DNA from 3 places in the Streptomyces sp. NPDC090445 genome. Region 3 is predicted to be linked to each of the others. Evidence: riboswitches for the same ligand, from Rfam matches in the RefSeq annotation. Region 3 holds a riboswitch; each other region holds the start of a gene.
The links. Region 3 has a riboswitch for cobalamin ahead of metE (5-methyltetrahydropteroyltriglutamate--homocysteine S-methyltransferase). Riboswitches for the same ligand answer to the same signal wherever they lie in the genome.

Region 1 (7,687 bases), on a different contig from region 3:
GCCACAGCTGCCGCCCGGCGACCCCGGCCGGCCCGAGGAGCACGGCGAGGGTCGCGGCGGCGACGAGCGGTCCGCCGGGCCAGGGCGGCAGGCACAGGGCGCTGACCGTCAGGCCGAGCCCGAGCAGCGCCTTCTCCAGTGGATGGCGGCCCCGCCAGCGGCTGCTGTGCGCGGCCACGTCGATCGGCAGCACCGGCTACGACTCCGCGGCGGGCGCCGCTGCGGATGCGGAGGCGGATGCGGAGGCCGGGGCGGCCGCCTCGGCCGGGGCCGCACCGGCCGCCGCGGCGGCCGTAGCCGCGCCCTGGCGGCGGCCCCGGCGGACGCCGAAGTAGTACGCGAGCACGCCCGCGCCCAGCGCCGCCTGGAGGGCGAACAGGGCCGACTCGATCTCCCCGGACGGGGGCTCGTACAGCGGGGAGAACCAGGGCTCGTAGTCCGGATTCAGCTCGCTGATGGCCGCCTCCGCCTGCGCGTCGGCGCCCGTGAACGGCTCCTCCTTGCCCTCGCCTAGGCCCAGGGCCAGGGGCAGTACGGCCAGCGCCGCCACCAGGAGCAGCAGCAGGCCGTTGATCTTCGCGTTCCGGCTCGGGTTCATGCGCGTCACACCGCCGCCTTCTGCGCGGAGCGGCCGGCGAGCTTCGCGACGCCCAGCCGGACCAGGTCGGACTTGCTGGACTGCATCAGCAGCCGCATCACCAGGACCGTCAGCAGGCCCTCGCTCACGGCGAGCGGGATCTGGGTGACGGCGAAGATGCCGCCGAACTTCGCGAGCGCGCCGAAGAAGCCCGTGCCCTGGTCCGGGAAGGCCAGCGCCAGCTGCACGGAGGTCACGCAGTAGGTGACGAGGTCGGCGAAGAAGGCGCCGAAGAACACGGACACCATCAGCGGGGCGTTGAAGCGCCGCAGCAGCAGGTAGATGCAGTAGCCCGACCACGGTCCGGCGATGGCCATCGAGAAGACGTTGGCGCCGAGGGTGGTCAGTCCGCCGTGCGCGAGCAGCAGCGCCTGGAAGAGGAGGGTGATCGTGCCGAGCACCGCCATGACGGGCGGCCGGAACAGGATCGCGCCGAGCCCGGTCCCGGTCGGGTGCGAGCAGCTGCCCGTCACCGACGGGATCTTCAGCGCGGACAGGACGAACGTGAACGCACCGGACGCGCCGAGCAGCAGGGTGCTCTCCGGGTTGGCCTTCACCTCGCGGGTGAGGGCGCGCACCCCGTGGACGACGAAGGGAGCGGACGCGGCGCCCCAGGCGACCGCGTGCCATGGGGGCAGAAACCCCTCGGCTATATGCATGAGTGGGAGACCTCTCCAGCACCTCGTGGATGGACAACGCGCCCTGGCCGGTCTCCTGGCTCACGGGTACTGATGCCCTGGCTCCGCCTTCCCGGGCGGTGCGGGTCCCTCCCGCGCTGCCCAGTGGCTTTCCCGCAGGAGTGGAGCCGGACTTCCCGTTCACAGTGGCGAGGGCCGCACCGGTTTTCCACCGGTTTCCCGTACACCAAGGCCTGATGACCCTAATCCGCCTTGTGGACCCGTAACAACCCGGACGTGGGCCGCCTGTTGGGCCCGGGGATTCCGCTTCGGGGCGGTTGCGGGCCGGCGCGCTCCGGGCGGGCGGATCGAAACCGTGGCGGGGCCACGGAAGTTCCGGTGTCCGGCCGCGGCCGCGGGCGGTCCGGCGCGCGCTGCGGCGCTCTTCCGCTCCCGCGCTCCAACCGGCGCCGCCGGGCGTGCGCGGGGAGCGGCGGCCGGGGGACGGCGTCCGGGGGTGCTCACCCCCGGACGGGCGCCTTCCGGTCGCCGTAGGGTCCGGTGCCCCGCAGGCTCACGTGTTTCACCTCCAGGCACTGCCCCATGTGCCTCACGCCGCTGCGGCATCGCAAGGCCCCCGACCGGCCCACCGTGTCCGGCTGGAAGTGGGCCGTCTGCCCCAGCCCCGGGTGCGGCTGGCAGGGCGACCGGGACCAGGGTGCCTGGCGCCGTATCGCCGCACGCGGCCTCGCCCACCAGGCCAGGACCGTGGTGGACCGCACCAGCGGCACCATGGTGATCCGCGCCGTGGTGGACACGATGGAGGCCAAGGCCGTCGTCACGGCCCATCCGAAGACCAGCCGGACGGACCGGTCCAAGACCGGCCCCACCCGGCCGCGCACCAACCGCCCCGCGCCCAGGCGACGCGGGGTTCCCTCCCCGGCCCGGCTTCCGGGCCGTGCCGGCCAGCGTCCGGAGGGACACGCACCAACGGGCCGGAGGACGCTGCCCCGCGCAGCCCACCGGCACCAGGGCGTGCACACGATCAGCACACCCACCACCCGCCGACACCGGCCGCGAGGAGCAGCACTGGGCGCGGGATTCCACCTCCACGCTCACGCCGCCCGACCCAGGTGGGCAGAAGCCACGCCGAACCCCACGGTTCGCACGGGATCGCTCAGCTGATCAGAGACACTGGGAGGGTGCCTGCCGAACACGACACCGCGACACCGCAGCCGGGGGCGAACGCCGGGGCGTTCGACTACTCCGACCTGACCGCCGTCTACGTCAATTGCACGCTCAAGCGCTCGCCCGAGACCAGCAACACGGAGGGCCTGATCACGCGGAGCCGCGCCGTCATGGAGGCGGCAGGCGCCCGGACCTCGCTGATCCGCGCCGTCGACCACGACATCGCCACCGGCGTCTGGCCGGACATGACCGAGCACGGCTGGGAAACCGACCAGTGGCCCGTCCTGTACAGCGAGATCATGGCCGCCGACATCCTCGTGCTGTGCGGGCCGATCTGGCTCGGCGACAACAGCTCCGTGATGAAGCAGGTTATCGAGCGGCTCTACGCCTGCTCCTCGATCCTGAACGAGCAGGGCCAGTACGCGTACTACGGGCGCGTCGGCGGGGCGCTGATCACGGGCAACGAGGACGGCGTGAAGCACTGCGCCATGAACATCCTCTACAGCCTCCAGCACCTCGGGTACACCATCCCGCCGCAGGCCGACGCCGGCTGGATCGGCGAGGCGGGGCCCGGCCCCTCGTACCTCGACCCGGGGTCGGGCGGGCCGGAGAACGACTTCACCAACCGGAACACGGCCTTCATGTCGTGGAACCTCATGCATCTGGCCGCCCTGCTCAAGCGCTCCGGCGGCGTCCCCGCCCACGGCAACCAGCGCTCCGGGTGGGACGCCGGCTGCCGCTTCGACTTCCCCAACCCCGAGCACCGCTGACGCGTCCGGGCCGGGCCGGGCGGACGGACGGATGCCCGCCGTCCGGCCGCCCGGCCGTGCGGGCGCTCAGCCGCTCAGCCGCAGCACACGTTCCGGTGCGCGACGTCCAGCACGAACCGGTCGGGCGAGCGCAGGGTGAACGACGTGTAGGACGGCTTCTTGTCGAAGGCGGCGCCGAAGGTGACGTAGCCCTCGAAGTCGCCCGTCATGGCGAAGCCCTTCAGTGCGGGCAGGTCGATCCGGGCGAGCTTCGGCCCGCGGTAGGTGCTCTCGCCGGAGCCCAGGTGCGCGTCGGCGGGGTGCAGGCGGATCTGGAGGAAGTACTTCCCGGCGAGCGGTACGGGCTCGCCGGAGCCGTCCCGGTACAGCCGCGGGACGCGGGTGACCTCGACGCCGGGGACACGGCCCCGGAGGTCGATGACGATCCGGTCGTACGCGCAGTGCCCGGCCCAGCGGGCGTTCACGACGTGCGGGACGGCGGTGCGCCCGGCGGTCGCGGCCGGGGCCTGGGCGGTGGAGGCGGGCGCGGCGAGGGCGATTCCGGCGGTGAGGAGCGCCCCCGTGGCCAGGGCCACGGTCTGCCGGCGGCGGAGATGGTTCATGACGTCCCCCTGTTTCTGGAGGGGCGGGGACTGGTGGTGTCACTGCAGGAGACACTGCTCGCGCCCCCATGGTTGCGGCAAAACCGCCCAAACTTCCCAATCATCTGAAATCGCCGACGGGAGTGGGCCCGCCCCCCGGCCGGAGGGCGGGCCCGCGGGGCCGGCGGGCGGCTACGGGGCGGGCTCGGGGAAGACCGGCACGTTCCCGTTGGACTGTCCGACGGTGGCCGAGCCGGTGCCGTTGAGCTGCACCCCGTTGCTCTGGTTCGTCGACCCGGAGCCGGTGGCGACCTGCTGGGTGGTGGAGGAGTTGCCGGCGTTGGCACCGAAGACGCCGCTGCCGACGATCTCGGCGGCGGCCGCGTTCGACGAGATCCCCGCACCGGCGCCGCTGTCGGCCTGGGCGGTGCCCGAGCAGAGCAGGGCGGCGAGGGGGAGTGCGGCAAGAGCGGCGATCACGCGGGCGCTGCGGGTGCTTGTCATGGTGAAGTCCTCCGTGGGGAAAGGGCTGCGGTCCGCGGCGGTTGGCCGGCCGCCGGGGGGTGTGGCCGCGACGTCACGTGATCACCCTTGCGCACGGGGATCGCCCGTACCACCCCCATCCCCCGCGGTTCGCCCTGAAGCGTGACCAATCCACGCCAAACCTCAACGCCCGGGAAAATCGGGACGGTTGCCGCAGGTCGGGGGAGCGGCCGGAGGGGAACGCACGGGACCCCGGGCGCCGCGGCGCCCGGGGTCCCGTCCCTGCAGAAACCAGATCGGATCGGATCGGATCGGATCAGGTCAGCATTCGATGACGTTGACGGCGAGACCGCCGCGCGCCGTCTCCTTGTACTTGATCTTCATGTCGGCGCCGGTCTCCTTCATGGTCTTGATGACCTTGTCCAGGGAGACCTTGTGGCTGCCGTCGCCGCGCATCGCCATCTTCGCGGCCGTGACCGCCTTGACCGCCGCCATGCCGTTGCGCTCGATGCACGGGATCTGGACCAGGCCGCCGACCGGGTCGCAGGTCAGGCCCAGGTTGTGCTCCATGCCGATCTCGGCCGCGTTCTCGACCTGCTCCGGGGTGCCGCCCAGGACCTCGGCCAGCGCGCCCGCCGCCATCGAGCAGGCGGAGCCGACCTCGCCCTGGCAGCCGACCTCGGCGCCGGAGATCGAGGCGTTCTCCTTGAACAGCATGCCGATCGCGCCCGCGGCGAGGAGGAAGCGGACCACGCCGTCCTCGTCCGCGCCGGGCACGAAGTTCACGTAGTAGTGCAGGACGGCCGGGAGGACACCCGCCGCGCCGTTCGTCGGGGCCGTGACGACGCGGCCGCCGGCCGCGTTCTCCTCGTTCACCGCCATCGCGTAGATCGTCGTCCACTCGCTGCGGTGCAGCATCGGGTCGCCCTCGGTGCGCAGCTGGCGCGCCGTGGACGCCGCGCGGCGCTTGACCCGCAGGCCGCCCGGGAGGATGCCCTCGCGGGACATGCCGCGCGCGACGCAGGCCTGCATGACCCGCCAGATCTCCAGCAGGCCCGCGCGGATCTCCTCCTCCGTGCGCCAGGCCTTCTCGTTCTCCAGCATCAGCGAGGAGATCGACAGGCCCGTCTCCTTGGCCAGGCGCAGCATCTCGTCACCGGAGCGGAAGGGGTACTTCAGCACGGTGTCGTCGAGCTTGATCCGGTCCTCGCCGACCGCGTCCTCGTCGACGACGAAGCCGCCGCCGACCGAGTAGTAGGTCTTCTCCAGCAGCGGGGCGCCCGAGGCGTCGTACGCGAAGAGGGTCATGCCGTTCGCGTGGTACGGCAGGGCCCGGCGGCGGTGCAGGATCAGCTGGCTCGGCTCGTCGAACGCGATCTCGTGCGCGCTCCCTATCTCCGTGCCGAGCAGGCGCAGCCGGCCGGTCTGCCGGATGCGCTCCACCTCGTCGTCGGCGGTCTCCACGTCCACCGTGCGCGGGGAGTGGCCCTCCAGGCCGAGCAGCACCGCCTTCGGGGTGCCGTGGCCGTGGCCGGTGGCGCCGAGCGAGCCGTACAGCTCGGCCCGGACGGAGGCGGTCTGCGCGAGCACACCGTCCTTCTTCAGCCGCGTGACGAACATGCGGGCGGCACGCATCGGACCCACGGTGTGCGAGCTGGAGGGACCGATGCCGATCGAGAAGAGATCGAAAACCGAAATGGCCACGGTGGCGGACTCCCGGGAGTTATTCACCCCCGCGGGTGGCGGGGAGCGGACCGTCCTGCCGGTCTCGCAGCGGGACGAGGCGGCCGACGGAGGGGGCGGATCTTGCGGGGATTGCGGGCAAAGATCACCTCGTGGGCGCCCATGCCCGGTTCATCAGCGTACGTCAGTTCGTGGGGGTGCCGGTTACGCCGGCCTGTACGGGGGCTGTCGCGGTCCCGACGTCCGGACCGCGGCCCCCGGGCCATGAGAAAGGCCCGGCCCTGTGTGACACAAGGCCGGGCCCCCCAAGCCATGGCCTACAGCGACGGGTACAGCGGGAACTTCGCGGCGAGCGCCGAGACGCGCGCCTTGAGGGCCTCGCCGTCGTACGCCGGCTTCAGGGCCTCCGCGATGATGTCGGCGACCTCGGTGAAGTCCTCGGCGCCGAAACCGCGGGTGGCCAGGGCCGGCGTGCCGATCCGCAGACCCGAGGTGACCATCGGCGGCCGCGGGTCGTTCGGGATGGCGTTGCGGTTGACCGTGATGCCGATCTCGTGGAGGCGGTCCTCGGCCTGCTGGCCGTCCAGCTCCGAGTTGCGCAGGTCCACCAGGACCAGGTGCACGTCGGTGCCGCCGGTGAGCACGTCCACGCCCACGGCCTTGACGTCGTCCTGGACCAGGCGCTCGGCGATGATCCTCGCGCCCGCCAGGGTGCGCTCCTGGCGCTCCTTGAACTCGGGCGAGGCCGCCACCTTGAAGGAGACCGCCTTGGCGGCGATCACGTGCTCCAGCGGGCCGCCCTGCTGACCGGGGAAGACCGCGGAGTTGATCTTCTTGGCGAGCTCCTGTGTCGACAGGATGACACCGCCGCGCGGACCGCCCAGGGTCTTGTGCGTGGTGGTGGTCACGACGTGGGCGTGCGGCACCGGGTTCGGGTGCAGGCCCGCGGCGACCAGGCCCGCGAAGTGGGCCATGTCGACCATCAGGTACGCGCCGACCTCGTCCGCGATGCGGCGGAAGGCGGCGAAGTCCAGCTGGCGCGGGTACGCCGACCAGCCGGCGACGATCAGCTGCGGCTTGGACTCCTTGGCGAGGCGCTCGACCTCGGCCATGTCGACCTGGCCGTCCTCACCGACGTGGTAGGGGACCACGTTGTAGAGCTTGCCGGAGAAGTTGATCTTCATGCCGTGGGTCAGGTGGCCGCCGTGGGCCAGGTTCAGGCCCATGATGGTGTCGCCCGGCTTCAGCAGCGCGAACATCGCGGCGGCGTTGGCCTGCGCACCCGAGTGCGGCTGGACGTTCGCGGCCTCGGCGCCGAAGAGCGCCTTGATCCGGTCGATCGCGATCTGCTCGACGACGTCGACGTGCTCGCAGCCGCCGTAGTAGCGGCGGCCCGGGTAGCCCTCGGCGTACTTGTTGGTCAGGACCGAGCCCTGGGCCTCCATGACGGCGACCGGAGCGAAGTTCTCCGACGCGATCATCTCCAGGGTGGACTGCTGGCGTACGAGCTCGGCGTCGACGGCGGCGGCGACGTCCGGGTCAAGCTCGTGGAGAGGGGTGTTCAGAACGGACATCAGGATCCCCTGTGGTCAGTTACTTACCGGCGGTGAGCTGGGCGTACTCGTCGGCGGAGAGCAGGTCGGCCGGCTCCTCCGCGACGCGGACCTTGAACAGCCAGCCGCCCTCGAACGGAGCGGAGTTCACGAGGCTGGGGTCGTCCACGACGTC
Region 2 (7,687 bases), on a different contig from region 3:
AGGCCGGCCGCCGCCCGACGGCGGCCGCCGACACCCCGAACGCCGGCAGACCGAACGAGGCGTGCCCCGGGGCCGCCGCCGGCACCCGGGTCGCCGCCGGCACCGGGGCCGGGGCGCGGCGCAGGTCCTCCTCCCCGTAACGGCGGGCGCTGCGGTGCCAGTGGAGGTTGGACGCCATCCAGTCCTCCAGCCCCCGTACGTACGCGTCCAGCGAGGCGCGCGCCGTCCGGTCGAGGCCGTGGTCCTCGTACAGCACCGGGAGCTGGTGGTCGCGGATGTGCTCGAACTCGCGGATGCGCTGGACGAGCAGGTCGGAGACGATCCGGAACGCCTGCGGGTAGTCGATGTCGAAGAAGTTCTGGGCGACGAGGACGTGGTTGTGCAGCCCGCCCTCGAACTCGACGTCCCGCTGGTATGAGAAGAGGTCGTTGACGAGGCACCCGACGTCGGCGGCGGCGCTCTCCAGCGAGCGCATCACCCCGTCCCGCCACACCGCGGGCGGCACCCCGTCGTCCCCGCGGCCGGCCCTGGCCAGGAACATCGTCAGCTGACTGCCGAAGGTGAGGCGGCGCATCTCCGCGTAGTCGACCGGGTCGGGGATCCGGTTCACGGCGGTGTTGCCGATCTCCCACACCCAGCTGTCCAGCGTCCCGGCGACGTGGCCGCGGAATTCCGCCAGGTCCGCCCCGCCCATGCAGGCGGCCGTCCGGGACCACAGATCCTTCAGGCTCCGCTCCATCACGGTGGCCGGCTCCACCCCGGCCCCCTCCGGGCCGAGCGGCATCAGGGCGATCAGCCGGTCCGTCGCCGCCCGGGCCGCGGCGGGCGACTTCGCCCGGCCGAACACCCTGGGGTAGCAGTCGTCCGCGTACGTGCCCCAGGCCAGCCACAGCGCGCTCAGGCACAGCGCGCCGGCCGTGGCGTCGGGGTCCATGCCCGCGGAGAACAGGGCGAGGTCCATGCCCACCAGCTCGTCCTCGGTCCAGAGGTCCGAGCCGGGGTCGCCGGGCTGCGGCCCCAGCAGGCCCATGTCCCGGCACCAGTCGAGCAGTTCGCGGCGGGCCAGGTCGAGGTGCGGGCTGAGGGAGAGCGGGAACGGCATGGTGACGTCGGGCAGCAGCGACGGCCCCACCTTTTGGTACGGCACGTGTGTGAAGCGGCGCCGCCGCAGGCCTTCCGAGCGGGGGGTGAGGACGGAGCGCCAGTCGAGGGCGGCGGTGCCCGGACCGCCGGGCGCGAACGGCGGGGCGGGCGTCCCGGCGCCCCGCGCCCCCTCGTTCATGTACCGGCTGGAGACCATGTGCCACTCGTGGCCGCCGGACTGCCAGTCCTGCAGGCCCTTCGCGTACGCCAGGACCGCGGCCGCCTCGTCCGGGCGCAGGCCCTGCTGCACGGCGAGGGCGGGGACTTCGGCGAGGGCCGTGTACTCGAACTGCTGCAGCCGGGAGGTCAGCAGGTCGTTCGACAGGTCGGCGGCCTCCTGGGTGGTGCAGCCCAGGAAGGTCTCCAGCACCAGCACGGCGTTGGAGAGTTCGCCCTCCTGCTCGACCTCGCGCTGGTAGGAGAAGAGGTCGTTGCGGATGTGCACCGCATCGGAGAACGCGTCGCGCAGCACCTGCAGGGGGCGGGCGTGCGCGACCCGGGCCGGCACCTCGGCGGCCACGTACTCGACCAGACCGGCGGACCAGGGGGCGCCGCCGACCTTGCGGCGCATCTCGATGTACTCCAGGGGGTTGGCGACCCGGCCCATGTTGATGTTGTGGAGCTCCCACATGGACTCGTCGAGGAGGTTCCGCGTGGACTCGGAGAACCGTTCCCTCCAGTCCATCGACATCGCGGGCACGGTCCGCGTCCACAGGTCCTTCAGGCCCGCCTCGACGGGGTTCGTCGGCTCGGGGAACCCGTCGGCGAGGTCCATCGGCATGAACGCGGCCAGCCCGTCGAGGTACGTCCGGGCGCCCTCGCGGTCCTGGCTGCGCTTGAAGACCTCCAGGAAGTGGTCGTCGAAGAAGAACACCCACACGTACCAGTCGGTGACCAGGTTCAGTGTGTCGACGTCGCAGTCGGGGTGGGTGTAGGAGCACAGCAGCGCGTAGTCGTGCGCGTCGAGGTCCTCCTGGGTCCAGACACCCGAGCCCTCCAGCATCCCGAAGCCGCGGGCCCACTGCGTGGTGTGGGCTCTCGCGGCCTCCAGACGGGGGTTCAGTCGGGCCGGATGGGGCACGTAGAAATCCGGCAGTCGGAACGGCTGCGTCACGGCGGGTCAGGCCTTTCGGTCCGAGGGCGCGGAGGCCCGGACAGCGGCCCCCCGCACGAGATCAGCACGGGCCTACCCGCGGTCCCCCCGTGACAAGGCCGAGTTCACCGCATCAGGTGACACACCCACCGATGCCGTGTCACACCCCGCCCGAGGAGGCTAAGCGCTCCGCGGGAGGTCCCGCGACGGGCGGGCGCCTGGGCCCGTGCGGGACAGGGGTGCACAGAGGCGCCCGGCTCACCACGGGGGGTGGGCCGGGCGCCGTGCTGTCGGGCGGAGGGCTGCGGGGCGGGTTACTCCGTTGTTCCGCCCCGCCACGCCGTTGCTCCGCGCCGCGACTCCGTTACTCCGCCTCGCCCTCCAGGTTGCCCTCCGTGTCCAGGTAGACCTGGCGCAGGGCCTCCAGAATCTGCGGGTCCGGCTTCTCCCACATGCCGCGGGACTCCGCCTCCAGCAGCCGCTCCGCGATGCCGTGCAGGGCCCACGGGTTGGCCTCCTCCAGGAAGGCGCGGTTCTCCGGGTCCAGGACGTACGTCTCCGTCAGCTTGTCGTACATCCAGTCCGCGACCACGCCCGTCGTGGCGTCGTAGCCGAACAGGTAGTCCACCGTCGCCGCCAGCTCGAAGGCGCCCTTGTAGCCGTGGCGGCGCATCGCCTCGATCCACTTCGGGTTGACCACGCGGGCCCGGAAGACGCGGGAGGTCTCCTCCACCAGGGTGCGGGTCTTGACCGTCTCCGGGCGGGTCGAGTCGCCGATGTACGCCTCCGGCGCCGTGCCGCGCAGCGCGCGGACCGTCGCCACCATGCCGCCGTGGTACTGGAAGTAGTCGTCCGAGTCGGCGATGTCGTGCTCGCGGGTGTCCGTGTTCTTCGCGGCCACCGTGATCCGCTTGTACGCCGACTCCATCTCGGCCCGGGCCGGCCGGCCCTCCAGGCCGCGGCCGTACGCGTAGCCGCCCCACACCGTGTAGACCTCCGCGAGGTCGGCGTCCGTACGCCAGTCGCGGGAGTCGATCAGCTGCAGGATGCCCGCCCCGTACGTGCCCGGCCGCGAGCCGAAGATACGGGTCGTCGCGCGCCGCTCGTCGCCGTGCTCGGCCAGGTCCGCCTGGGCGTGCGCCCGGACGAAGTTCTGCTCCGCCGGCTCGTCCAGGGACGCCACCAGCCGCACCGCGTCGTCCAGCAGCCCGATCACGTGCGGGAACGCGTCCCGGAAGAAGCCCGAGATGCGCAGCGTCACGTCGATGCGGGGGCGGCCCAGCTCCGCGAGCGGGATCGGCTCCAGGCCGGTCACGCGGCGCGAGGCCTCGTCCCACACCGGGCGGACGCCCAGCAGGGCCAGGGCTTCCGCGACGTCGTCGCCCGCCGTGCGCATCGCGCTCGTGCCCCACAGGGAGAGGCCGACCGAGGCCGGCCACTCGCCGTTGTCCGTGCGGTAGCGGGTCAGGAGGGAGTCGGCCAGCGCCTGCCCGGTCTCCCACGCCAGGCGGGACGGGACGGCCTTCGGGTCCACCGAGTAGAAGTTCCGGCCGGTCGGCAGCACGTTCACCAGGCCGCGCAGCGGCGAACCGGACGGGCCCGCCGGGACGAACCGGCCGTCGAGGGCCGCCACCACGTGCGCGATCTCGTCGGTCGTGCCCGCCAGCCGCGGCACCACCTCGCGGGCCGCGAAGTCCAGTACGGCCGCCACGTCCGCCGAGCGGCCCGCGGCGTCCGTTGACAGGCTTGCGGCAACCGAGGCCACCGCGGCCGGGTCCCAGCCGGCGTCCTCCATCGCCTGCACCAGGGCCCGCGCCGTCTCCTCCGCCTCGTCCGCGGACGTACGGGTGGCCGCGGACTCGTCCAGGCCGAGCGCCTCGCGCAGGCCGGGCAGGGCCGTCGTACCGCCCCAGATCTGGCGGGCGCGCAGGATCGCCAGCACCAGGTTGACGCGGGACTCGCCGGCCGGGGCGCCGCCCAGGACGTGCAGGCCGTCGCGGATCTGGGCGTCCTTCACCTCGCACAGCCAGCCGTCGACGTGCAGCAGGAAGTCGTCGAAGCCGTCGTCGTCCGGGCGCTCCTCCAGACCCAGGTCGTGGTCCAGCTTCGCCGCCTGGATCAGCGTCCAGATCTGCGCGCGGATCGCGGGCAGCTTCGCCGGGTCCATGGAGCTGATCTGCGCGTACTCGTCGAGGTGCTGTTCCAGGCGGGCGATGTCGCCGTACGACTCCGCGCGCGCCATCGGCGGCACCAGGTGGTCGACCAGGGTGGCGTGCACGCGGCGCTTGGCCTGGGTGCCCTCGCCCGGGTCGTTGACCAGGAACGGGTAGACGAGCGGCAGGTCGCCGAGCGCCGCATCGGGCGCGCACGCCGCCGACAGGCCGGCGTTCTTGCCCGGCAGCCACTCCAGGTTGCCGTGCTTGCCCAGGTGGATCATCGCGTCGGCGCCGAAACCGCCGTCCTCGGCGCGGGCCTGGATCCACCGGTACGCGGCCAGGTAGTGGTGCGACGGCGGCAGGTCCGGGTCGTGGTAGATCGCGATCGGGTTCTCGCCGAACCCGCGCGGCGGCTGGATCAGGATCAGCAGGTTCCCGCGGCGCAGCGCAGCGAGGACGATGTCGCCGTCCGGGTTCTGCGAACGGTCCACGAACATCTCGCCGGGCGCCGGACCCCAGTGCTCCTCGACCTGCTCGCGCAGCTCGGCCGGCAGCTCGGCGAACCACCGCCGGTAGTCGGCGGCCGGGATGCGGACCGGGTTGCGGGCGAGCTGCTCCTCCGTCAGCCAGTCCTGGTCGTGGCCGCCGGCCTCGATCAGGGCGCGGATCAGCTCGTCGCCGTCACCGGACACCAGGCCCGGGATCCCCTCGGCGGGGCCGAAGTCGTAGCCGCCGTCGATGAGGGCGCGCAGCAGCACCATCGCGCTGGCCGGGGTGTCCAGGCCGACCGCGTTGCCGATCCGCGAGTGCTTCGTCGGGTAGGCGGAGAGGACCAGCGCGATCTTCTTGTCGCCGCGGGCGATGTGCCGCAGCCGGGCGTGGCGTACGGCGATCCCCGCGACACGGGCGGCACGCTCGGGGTCCGCCACGTACGCGGGCAGGCCGTCCTCGTCGAACTCCTTGAACGAGAACGGGACAGTGATCAGGCGACCGTCGAACTCGGGCACGGCGACCTGCGTCGCCGCGTCGAGCGGCGACAGGCCCTCGTCGCTCTCCTCCCAGGCGCTGCGTGAACCCGTCAGGCACAGGGCCTGCAGCACCGGCACACCCAGGGCGGCGAGCGCGCCCGCGTCCCAGGACTCGTCGTCGCCGCCGGCGGAGGCCGTCGCGGGACGCGTGCCGCCGGCCGCGAGCACCGTGGTGATCACCGCGTCGGCCGCCTCCAGGGTGGCCAGCAGCTCCGGCTCCGGGGTACGCAGGGAGGACACGTACAGCGGCATCGGGGAGCCGCCCGCCGCCTCGATCGCGTCGCACAGGGCGTGCACGAAGGCGGTGTTGCCGCTCATCTGGTGGGCGCGGTAGTAGAGCACCGCGATACGGGGGGTGGGGGTGGGGGTGGTGGCCATTCCCGCCGTCGCGTCCGCGGCCGCCGGCGCCGGGCGCTGGAGGGCGCCCCAGGTGGGGGCGGCGGCGGGAGGCTCGAAGCCGTGCCCGGTAAGCAGGACGGTGTCGGACAGGAAGCGGGCCAGCTGCTCCAGGTTGGCGGGGCCGCCGTGCGCCAGGTAGGCGTGCGCCTCGGCCGCGATGCCGATCGGGACCGTCGACGCCTCCATCAGCTGGGCGTCCGGGGCCTGTTCGCCGGTCAGGACGACGACGGGGCGGGTCTGCTCGGGGGCCAGCAGCAGGTCCAGGCCGTCCTGCCAGGCGCGCAGGCCGCCGAGGAGGCGTACGACGACCAGGTCGGTGCCGTCGAGGAGGCCGGGGAGGTCGTCGAGGGGAAGGCGGGAGGGGTTCGCGAACCGGTACGGCACCGGGCCGTCCGCGGCCGCTCGGGCGCTGAGCAGATCGGTGTCGGACGTCGACAGCAGCAGGATCATGCGGCGGCAGGCCTTCCTCGGGGTTTCCGCGCCCCGGGCAGTTGAGGACGGCGGGAGTTCCTGACTCACCCGGGTCGGCGGCTGCTCTGCCGGGTTCACAGTGGCGGGACCGCGCCGGAATCGCACCGGGCTTCCTCCCATGTCGCCGTCCTCGGCGATGAGCGGGCCGAATGGCACGCCGAAGGTCATCTTAGGTGCCGCTGCCCCCGGCCGGGAGTGGGGGTCGCAGCGCGGGCCGCGGCCGGACGGGGGGACCCCGCGAGGCGGGACGTGGCTGGTGAACCGGGGGTACGGGCCGCCCCCGGTGCGCCACGCGGCAGCGGATGCGGCAGGCGCACGCCGGGGGCGCGGCGGGAGCGAGCCGGGGCGCCCGCGGGGTGCGCGGACGTGCCGGACGGGGGTGCGCGGACGTGCCGGACGGGGGTGCGCGGACGTGCCGGGTGGTGTGCGCGGACGTGCCGGGTGGTGTGCGCGGACGTGCCGGGTGGTGTGCGCGGACGTGCCGGGCGGGGTGCGGGGCGGGGTTGGCGGCGGGCGCAGGTCGGAGGTGGTGACGGCCACAGGTCGGGGGCCGGGATTCGTGGGTATGCTCGCCGCCATGCCCACACCCCCCTCCGCCCCTGCAGCACGGGACGAACCCGTCATACGGGAGCGCGGTGACGCCTGCCCCGGCGCGCTGCGCCTCCACGCGGCCGACGACGGGTACCTGGCCCGGGTGCGGATCCCCGGCGGGATGCTCGGCGAGGACGCGGCCCTGCTGCTCGCCGACGCCGCCGACCGGCTCGGCGACGGGCACATCGACCTCACCTCGCGCGGCAACGCCCAGCTCCGCGGGCTCGGTGCGAGCTGCGGCGGCGAACTGGCCGGGGTACTGGACCGGGCCGGGCTGCTGCCCGCGCCCACCCACGAGCGGGTCCGCAACATCGTCGCCTCGCCCTTGACCGGCCTGGACCTGCCGGCGCTGCCGGACGTGGCCCCGTGGGTGGCCGAGCTGGACCGGCTGCTGTGTGCCGACCCCGAAGCGGCCGCCCTGTCCGGCCGTTTCCTGTTCGCCCTCGACGACGGCCGCGGCGACGTGGCCTCGCTGGACGCGGACGTCACCGTTGTCGCCCGCGACGCCGAACACGCCCTCGTGTACGTCGCTGCCGCCGCTTCGGGTGCTACCGCTTTGGGTGCTGCCGCCGCTTCGGCTGCTGCCGCCTCGGCCGTGGCTGCCTCGGGCTGGGACGCTGCCGCCGCCAACGCCGCCGCCGTTTCCGCCAACGCCGCCGCCAACGACGCCAACGCCAACGCCAACGCCGCCGCCGTGCTCGTGGCCGCGGAGGATGTGCCGCGTGCCGCGGTGGTCGCTGCCCGCTACTTTCTCGACGCGGTCCGCGCGGCCGGTACGCGCGCCTGGCGGGCTGTCGAACTGCCTG
Region 3 (7,687 bases):
CCCGGCGGTGGCGTGGACGGCGGTGCGGACCTGGCCCATGAGGGCGGCGGCATTGACGTTGTGGCCCTGGACGTCGCCGATGGCGGCGGCGACGGTGGTGTCGTCGATGCGGATCAGGTCGTAGAAGTCGCCGCCGATGTCGAGGCCCTGCGCGGCGGGCAGGTAGCGGGCCGCCACCTCCAGACCGGGAACCTGCGGCAGGACCCGGGGCAGGAGGCCGGTCTGGAGGCTCCGGGCCAGCTGATGGGTGGAGTCGTACAGCCGGGCCCGTTCCAGGGCCTGGGCGATGAGGCCGGCGATGGCGGACAGGATCGCCCGCTCACCGGGGGCGAACGTACGGGGGTGGGAGTAGCCCAGGACGAGCGAGCCGACGGGCCGGCTGGAGGAGATCAGGGGCAGGAAGGCCCAGGCGGCCATGCCGTCGAGGACCATCGTCGAGGGGTAGGCGGCCAGCAGCTCGTCCGGGCTCCCGAAGAACAGCGGGGTGCCGGTGCGCAGCACGTGGGTGCGGGCGGTGTCGGCGGAGACGGGCACGCCGTCGAAGCGGGCCATGAGTTCGGCCGTGTAGCCGCGGAAGCCGACGATGCGCAGCCGCTGCTCCTCCTCGACCAGCAGGGCCATGGCATGCGCGCCCAGGGCCGGGACGAGCTGGTCGGCGGCCTTCTCGACGACGTCCTGGGCGTGGGCGGCCTCGGTGAGGATGGCCGCCAGGTGGATCAGCTGGTAGAGGGCGTGGGCGCGGCTGGGCGAGGGCGCCGTCTCGGCGGCCGGGGGCGCGGCGGCGGAGGGCGCGGGCTCCTCCGCGGCCTGGGTGATCCGGACGCTGAGCCCGCTGGCGTCCGGGTAGAGGTCGAAGCGCAGGCGGCGGCCGTCCGGGTGGTCGGCGAGGAAGCTCCGGGGCATCCGGCTGATCATGGCCGCCCGGTAGTGGTCCTCGATGGTGGGGTTGTCCATCCAGGGCAGCGCCTCCCACGGGAGGGCGCCGACCAGCCGCGACACGGGCTCGCCCAGCAGGTCCGCCGCCCGCTCCGTGATGTAGGTGACCTTTCCGTTCAGGTCCAGGGCGCAGCTGCCTCCCGGCAGGCGCCGGATGAAGGCCAGGCCCGCCGCCGCCTCCGCGGGTCCCGGGGTGGGCGGCGGGCGCGGCGCCAGGATGACCGGGTGGGCCTCCGGCTGGATGGCGCGGCCCTCGTCGGCGGCCCGGCGCAGGATGCCGGCCAGGCGCTGCGCGCCCGAGTCGATCACCTGCCGCTCCCGGTCGCTGAGGCGCGGCCCGTGCGAGCCGGGCCACAGGAGCACCAGCCCGGCGCCCGTGCGCATCTCGTCGGCCGTGCCGGCCGTGTCCAGCGGGGTGGCGGCAAGCGCGAAGCGGTACGGCACGACCAGGCCGACCCGCGGGTAGCGGCGGGCCGTGTCCTCCAGGCCGCCCAGCCATACGAGGCGCTGCTCGCGGACCGCGTCCGCCACGGGGACCGGGTCGTCGATCCCGACGCGGGCCCAGGGGACCGCGAACTCGCGGGCCACCCCGACGGTCACCGCCAGGTGCAGCACCCGTCCGGTGGGCTCGGGCAGGTAGAACATGCCGATGGACGCACCGGCCTCGGCGCAGGTCTCGACCAGCGCCTCCTCCATCAGCCGGTGGCCGGCACCCCGGTCCCGCGGGTTGTCTCCCACGTGACCATGGTCACCCCGGACCCACCCGCGCGCTCGGCCCGGCCGCCGCGGCGCCGCCCGGCGGCCTCGCCCGGCCCGGGGCCGGGCACGGGCCGCCGGCGGCCGGACACGGAGCGGGACGGTCGGCGCCCGGGGCGGTGGGGAGGGGCGCCCCGGGCCGCCCGGGCCGCCCGGGCGCTCCGTCGGCAATCCGGTCATGACACTGCGGGCCGGCGGGGGGCCGGTCGCGCAGTTCCCGGCGCCCCTGCGGGGCGCGGTACCGCTCAGGAACGGGCGGCGAAGGCCTTCGTGAAGGCCAGCGGGGCCTGCAGGATGGACGAGCAGGTGGCGTCGGCCTGGTTCTTGGCGCCGCCGGGGCACTGCTTGTCGCGGGCCCCCGACCACATGGAGAGCCAGGCCAGACCCTTGCCGCGGGCGAAATCGGCCAGCTGGGTGGCGTCCTCGACCGTGAATATCTCGCTGGTCACGTCGTTGACGCCGATCATCGGGGTGACGGCGACCGTCTTCCAGGCCTCGGCATCGGAGAGCCCGAGGACGCCCTTGATCTGGGCCTGGGTCGCGGTCGCGGCCTGGATCGCGTAGCCGCCCATGTCGCCGCTGTACGCCGGCCCGTAGTCCATCGCCATGACGTTGACGGCGGAGATGGCCACGCCGTTGCGCTTGGCGTTGGCGACGAGGTCGACACCCGGCTGGGTCAGGCCCTCGGGCATGACGGGCAGGGTGAAGGAGACGTTGAGGCCGGGGTGCTTCTTCTGGAGCAGGGCGATGGCCTGGGCGCGCCGGGTGTTCGCGGCGGTGTCGGGCAGGGCCGCGCCCTCGATGTCGAAGTCGGCCTTGGTCAGTCCGTACGCGTCGATCACCTTGCCGTACGCGGCCGCCAGGTCCGCGGCCGAGGAGCAGGCGAGGGCGAGCTCGGAGCCGGCGGCGCCGCCGAAGGACACCCGGACGTCGCCGCCCTTGGCGCGCAGGGCCTGGACCTGGGAGGCGACGTGGTCGGAGCCGAGGGCGGTGACGCCGCCCCACAGCGGGTTGCAGCCGCCTCCGGAGGTGATGAAGGCCAGGTTGAACTCCTTGACGCCGGTCTGGTCGGCCGTGCCGACGAGGTCGAAGGCGGGGTAGAGCGAGGTGTCCACGTACGGGGCGAACGGGGCCGCCTTGGTGGTGCCGCCCGGGCGGGTCGCGGTGGCGGTGGGCTTCGGGCCGGCGGTCGCGGTCGCCGTGGCGGTGGGCGCGGTCGTGGGGCGGGTGGTGGCGGTGGGGCTCGGGGCGGTGGTGGGGCGGCCCGTGGGGAGGGGGGTGGGGCCGGAACCGGGCGAGCACTTCTCCTTGTTGATGAGGCAGCCGGTGGGGTTGGCCGGGGCGCCGCCCTTGGCGGCGGTGACGAAGCCGATGGTGGTGGAGGCCCCGGGGGCGAGTCCGGCGGTGTCCCAGCGCGGCGGCTTGACGGTGATGTGGCCGCCGCTGACGGTCTGTTCGCCGTTCCACAGCGAGGACAGGGTGGTCCCGGCGGGCAGGTCGAACTCCAGGGTCCAGTCCTTCAGGGGTTGGCTGCCGGTGTTGGTGATGACGTACTGGCCCGTGTAGCCGGAGTCCCAGCTGCTGGAGCGGGTGAAGGCGGCGCCCGCGGCGGCCGCCTGGGCGGTGCCGGTGAGGGCGATCGCGGTGCCGGCGACGGCCGCGGTCAGGGCGAGCGCTCCGGCCGCCTTCGCCTTGGTGCCGGCGGTGCGGCGGTGTGCGTTCCTGGTCATGACTGCCTGCCTCATCGGTGCGGGGAGGGGGGACGGGGCAGCACGCTAGCGATCCGGAATCGGACAAATCGCCGGTTCGGCCGCTCGGGCCGGGATCTTGAGGCCCCCTTAAGGAAGGGATCGGCCGGGGTTAACGAGCACCCGCCGGCTGCTCCGGGTAGGTGTGGAACCCGCGTCCGGTCTTCCGGCCGGGCAGCCCGGCCTGCACCATGCGCCGCAGCAGCGGCGGCGGGGCGTGGAGGGGCTCCTTGAACTCCTCGTAGAGGGCCTCGGCGATGGCGGCGACCGTGTCGAGGCCGATGAGGTCGGCGAGCCGGAGCGGGTCCGGGAGTGGACCGGGGTCTTGCCGAGGGTGTCGCGGGCGAACCCCGCCACCGCGTCCCTCGTGGCGCGGGCGGTGTGGAGGGAGGAGACCACCTCGACCAGGGGCAGTACGGGGACCGGGTTGAAGAAGTGCAGTCCGACGACCCGGTCCGCGCGGGAGGTGGCCGTGCCCAGGCGCATGACGGGCAGGGCGGAGGTGTTGGTCGCCAGGATCGCCTCCGGATCGGCGACGACTTTGTCGAGGGCCGCGAAGACGGCGGTCTTGGTGTCGGCGTCCTCGGTGACGGCCTCGATGACGAGCTGCCGGTCGGCGAGTTCGCCGAGGTCGGCGGAGAACACCAGGCGGGCGAGGGCGTCCTCGGCGGCGAAGCGGTCGAGCTTCCCGCGCTGCACGGCGCGTTCGCGGGAGACGGCGAACCGTTCGCAGGCGGAGCGCGCCAGGGCGGCCCACCTGTGGACGGCCCGGGCCGTGACCCGGCACGGCGGCGGCTGGGGGGAGCCGGGCAAGACGTACGCCATCGGCCTCGGCTGCGAACTGCGGCACGCCGCCCGCCTGGTGTACTCCGACGGCTCGACCTCGGCAGTGCGGCGGCCGCCACCCCGATCGGCATGGGCTGCCGCGTCTGCGAACGCCTCGAATGCCCGCAGCGCGCGGCGCCGCCGCTCGGCCGTGCGCTGGCCGTCGACGAGAACACCAGCACCTTCGTCCCGTATCCGGTGGTGGCCGAAGACCGCCGCCCCTGAGCCCGGGACGGTCCCGCACCCCGAACAAGGCATCCCTTCCTGGACGTTCATGACTTAGGGTGGCCGGTGCAGCTGGTTCGCCCCCGTCATCCGGGCGGGGCGCGTCGCAAGAGGGAACCCGGTGGGAATCCGGGACTGCCCCGCAGCGGTGAGCGGGAACGACCGCCGTCACACGCACTGGACCTCCGGGCCCGGGAAGCGACGGCCAGTAGGAGACCGCGTACGTCGAACGTCAACGCGTCGACGCGTACGCAGGTCGTGCCCGCGAGTCCGAAGACCTGCCACTGCCCGTGCGCGGCCGATGCGTACGGAGATCCCGGTGACCTCGAGGGCGGGTCGGCGACAGCGGGCACCACCGTGCCCGTCGCTCCTTCGCGCCCGCGTTCCCGTCCCCGGGACGCCCACACGACTCGCGAAGGAGAGTTCCGTGACCGCCACCGTGTACGGCTACCCGCGCCAGGGCCCGCACCGTGAACTGAAGAAGGCCGTCGAAGGCCACTGGAAGGGCCGGGTGACGGCCGCCGAGCTCCGGGCCACGGCCGCCGGACTGCGCCGGGCCGCCTGGCGGCAGCTGGCCGAGGCCGGCATCGACGAGGTGCCGACCGGCGACTTCTCGTACTACGACCACGTCCTGGACACCACCGTCATGGTGGGCGCCGTCCCGGCCCGGCACCGCGCGGCATTCGACGCCACCGGCGATCCCGAAGCCGACGCGCTCGACGGGTACTTCGCCATGGCGCGCGGTACCCGGGACGCGGCCCCGCTGGAGATGACCAAGTGGTTCGACACCAACTACCACTACCTCGTCCCCGAGCTGGGCCCCGACACCGTCTTCACCCCGCACCCGCACAAGCAGGTGTCGGAGCTGGAGGAGGCGCTCGCGCTGGGCCTGGCCGCCCGGCCCGTCCTCGTCGGCCCCGTCACCTACCTGCTGCTCGCCAAGCCGGCTCCGGACGCGCCCGCCGATTTCGTTCCGCTGACCCTCCTGGACCGGCTGCTGCCGGTGTACGCGGCGGTGCTCGCCGACCTGCGGGCGGCCGGAGCCGAGTGGGTGCAGCTCGACGAGCCCGCGCTGGTCCAGGACCGCACCCCCGCCGAACTGAACGCCGCCGCCCGCGCCTACCGCGAGCTCGGCGCCCTCCCCGTCGGCACCGCGCGGCCGCGCCTGCTGGTCGCCTCCTACTTCGACCGGCTCGGCGAGGCGCTGCCCGTCCTCGCCAAGGCGCCGGTCGACGGGCTCGCGCTGGACTTCACCGGTCCCGCCGCCGCCAACCTCGCCGACCTCGCCGCGGCGGGCGGACTGCCCGGCAAGCGCCTCGTCGCAGGTGTCGTCGACGGCCGCAACGTCTGGATCAACAACCTGGAGGCGTCCCTCGCCACGCTCGGCACCCTCCTCGGCCTCGCCGGCCGGGTCGACGTCGCCGCCTCCTGCTCCCTGCTGCACGTCCCCCTCGACGCGGGCGCGGAACGGGACATGGACCCGCAGGTGGCCCGCTGGCTCGCCTTCGCCCGCCAGAAGACGGAGGAGATCGCCGCGCTGGCCCGGGGCCTCGCCCAGGGCCCGGACACCATCGCCGCCCGGCTGGCGGCCAACCGCGCCGACCTCGCCTCCCGTGCCGCGTCCGCCCTCACCCGCGACCCGGCCGTGCGGGCCCGGTCCGCCGCCGTCACCGACGCGGACACCCGCCGCCCCCAGGCGTACCCGCAGCGGGCCGCCGCCCAGCGGGCGCACCTGAAGCTCCCTCTGCTGCCGACGACGACCATCGGCTCGTTCCCACAGACCGCCCGGCTGCGCGCCGCCCGCGCCGACCTGCGGGCCGGGCGCATCGGTCGGCCCGCGTACGAGCGGCTCATCGAGGCCGAGATCCGCGAGGTGATCGCGTACCAGGAGAAGGCCGGCCTCGACGTCCTCGTGCACGGCGAGCCCGAACGCAACGACATGGTGCAGTACTTCGCCGAGCAGCTCGGCGGCTACCTGGCGACCCGGCACGGCTGGGTCCAGTCGTACGGCACCCGCTATGTCCGCCCGCCCGTCCTCGCGGGCGACGTCACCCGCCCCGGCCCGATGACGGTGCGCTGGGCGGCGTACGCCCGGTCCCTCACGGACCGCCCCGTCAAGGGCATGCTGACCGGGCCCGTCACCATGCTGGCCTGGTCCTTCGTCCGCGACGACCAGCCGCTCGCCGACACCGCCCGCCAGGTGGCCCTGGCGCTGCGGGACGAGGTTGCCGACCTGGAGGCGGCCGGGATCTCCGTGGTCCAGGTGGACGAGCCGGCGCTGCGGGAGACGCTGCCGCTGCGGGCCGCCGGCCGTGCCGCGTACCTGGCGTGGGCCACCGAGGCCTTCCGCCTGGCGACCGGCGGGACCCGGCCGGACACCCAGGTCCACACGCACATGTGCTACGCGGAGTTCGGCGACATCCTCCCGGCGATCGAGGACCTCGACGCCGACGTGATCAGCCTGGAGGCGGCCCGCTCCCGCCTCCGGATCGCCGGGGAACTGGGCGGGGCCGGCTACCCGCGGGAGGCCGGGCCGGGCGTGTACGACATCCACTCCCCGCGCGTCCCGGACGAGGCGGAAACCGCCGGGCTCATCGAACGGGCCCTGGAGTCGGTGCCGGCCGACCGGCTGTGGATCAACCCCGACTGCGGTCTGAAGACCCGCGACTGGGAGGAGGTCCGGCCGGCCCTGGAGCACATGGCCGCGGCGGCCCGCCGCGTCCGCGCCCGCCTGGACAGCCGCCACACGGAGAGCTGAGGACGCCCCCGTCGATGTGGCGACGGCCCGGCTGATGTTCGTCGCGGGTCCGGCAACGCCTGTCAGCCGTGGGCGGCGGGCTGCGGGACCTCGGCGAGCACGGAGCACATCCGGTGGCGGAGCGCCTCGTCCTCGTGAACGATCCGGGTTTCCCGGCCCGCGCGGATCACCCGCAGGTCCCGCTCGGCGAGCCCGGTGAGCCGACGGATGTGCTCGGGCCCCAGGGCGGCGGGGCCGAGGGCCTCCAGGCCGAGCAGCGCGGCCGCCCGGGCCGCCACCGGCGTCGCCGCGTCCCCCGTGATCCGCCACAGGGCCTCGGCGAGAGCGGTGTCCGCGTCCGGATCCGGGCTGCCGGCCGTACGGGCCTGCCCCTGGGCACCGCTCAGGGCCGCCTGCAGGGCCGGGACCAGCAGGGCTGCTCTCCAGGCCCAGCACTTCG

Region 1: another riboswitch for cobalamin. It lies ahead of ACIQUT_RS29610 (energy-coupling factor ABC transporter permease); the one in region 3 lies ahead of metE (5-methyltetrahydropteroyltriglutamate--homocysteine S-methyltransferase).
Region 2: another riboswitch for cobalamin. It lies ahead of cobN (cobaltochelatase subunit CobN); the one in region 3 lies ahead of metE (5-methyltetrahydropteroyltriglutamate--homocysteine S-methyltransferase).

Annotation. Positions count from the first base shown of each region.
Region 1 covers NZ_JBIVXV010000021.1:27,491-35,177, forward strand. The annotation lists gene cbiQ (cobalt ECF transporter T component CbiQ) at 1-193, opposite strand, end outside; gene ACIQUT_RS29605 (energy-coupling factor ABC transporter substrate-binding protein) at 197-598, opposite strand; gene ACIQUT_RS29610 (energy-coupling factor ABC transporter permease) at 604-1,296, opposite strand; cobalamin riboswitch at 1,324-1,521, opposite strand; gene ACIQUT_RS29615 (hypothetical protein) at 1,858-2,439, shown strand; gene ACIQUT_RS29620 (flavodoxin family protein) at 2,457-3,212, shown strand; gene ACIQUT_RS29625 (hypothetical protein) at 3,287-3,814, opposite strand; gene ACIQUT_RS29630 (hypothetical protein) at 3,986-4,297, opposite strand; gene ACIQUT_RS29635 (L-serine ammonia-lyase) at 4,598-5,980, opposite strand; gene glyA (serine hydroxymethyltransferase) at 6,277-7,533, opposite strand; gene gcvH (glycine cleavage system protein GcvH) at 7,553-7,687, opposite strand, start outside.
Region 2 covers NZ_JBIVXV010000001.1:298,524-306,210, forward strand. The annotation lists gene ACIQUT_RS01360 (germacradienol/geosmin synthase) at 1-2,257, opposite strand, end outside; gene cobN (cobaltochelatase subunit CobN) at 2,601-6,269, opposite strand; cobalamin riboswitch at 6,303-6,465, opposite strand; gene ACIQUT_RS01370 (cobalamin biosynthesis protein CobG) at 6,868-7,687, shown strand, end outside.
Region 3 covers NZ_JBIVXV010000006.1:169,584-177,270, forward strand. The annotation lists gene ACIQUT_RS15860 (SpoIIE family protein phosphatase) at 1-1,674, opposite strand, end outside; gene ACIQUT_RS15865 (cellulose binding domain-containing protein) at 1,938-3,422, opposite strand; partial or broken gene ACIQUT_RS15870 (3-hydroxyacyl-CoA dehydrogenase NAD-binding domain-containing protein) at 3,553-4,193, opposite strand; partial or broken gene ACIQUT_RS15875 (short-chain fatty acyl-CoA regulator family protein) at 4,195-4,490, shown strand; cobalamin riboswitch at 4,599-4,770, shown strand; gene metE (5-methyltetrahydropteroyltriglutamate--homocysteine S-methyltransferase) at 4,918-7,248, shown strand; gene ACIQUT_RS15885 (hypothetical protein) at 7,311-7,687, opposite strand, start outside.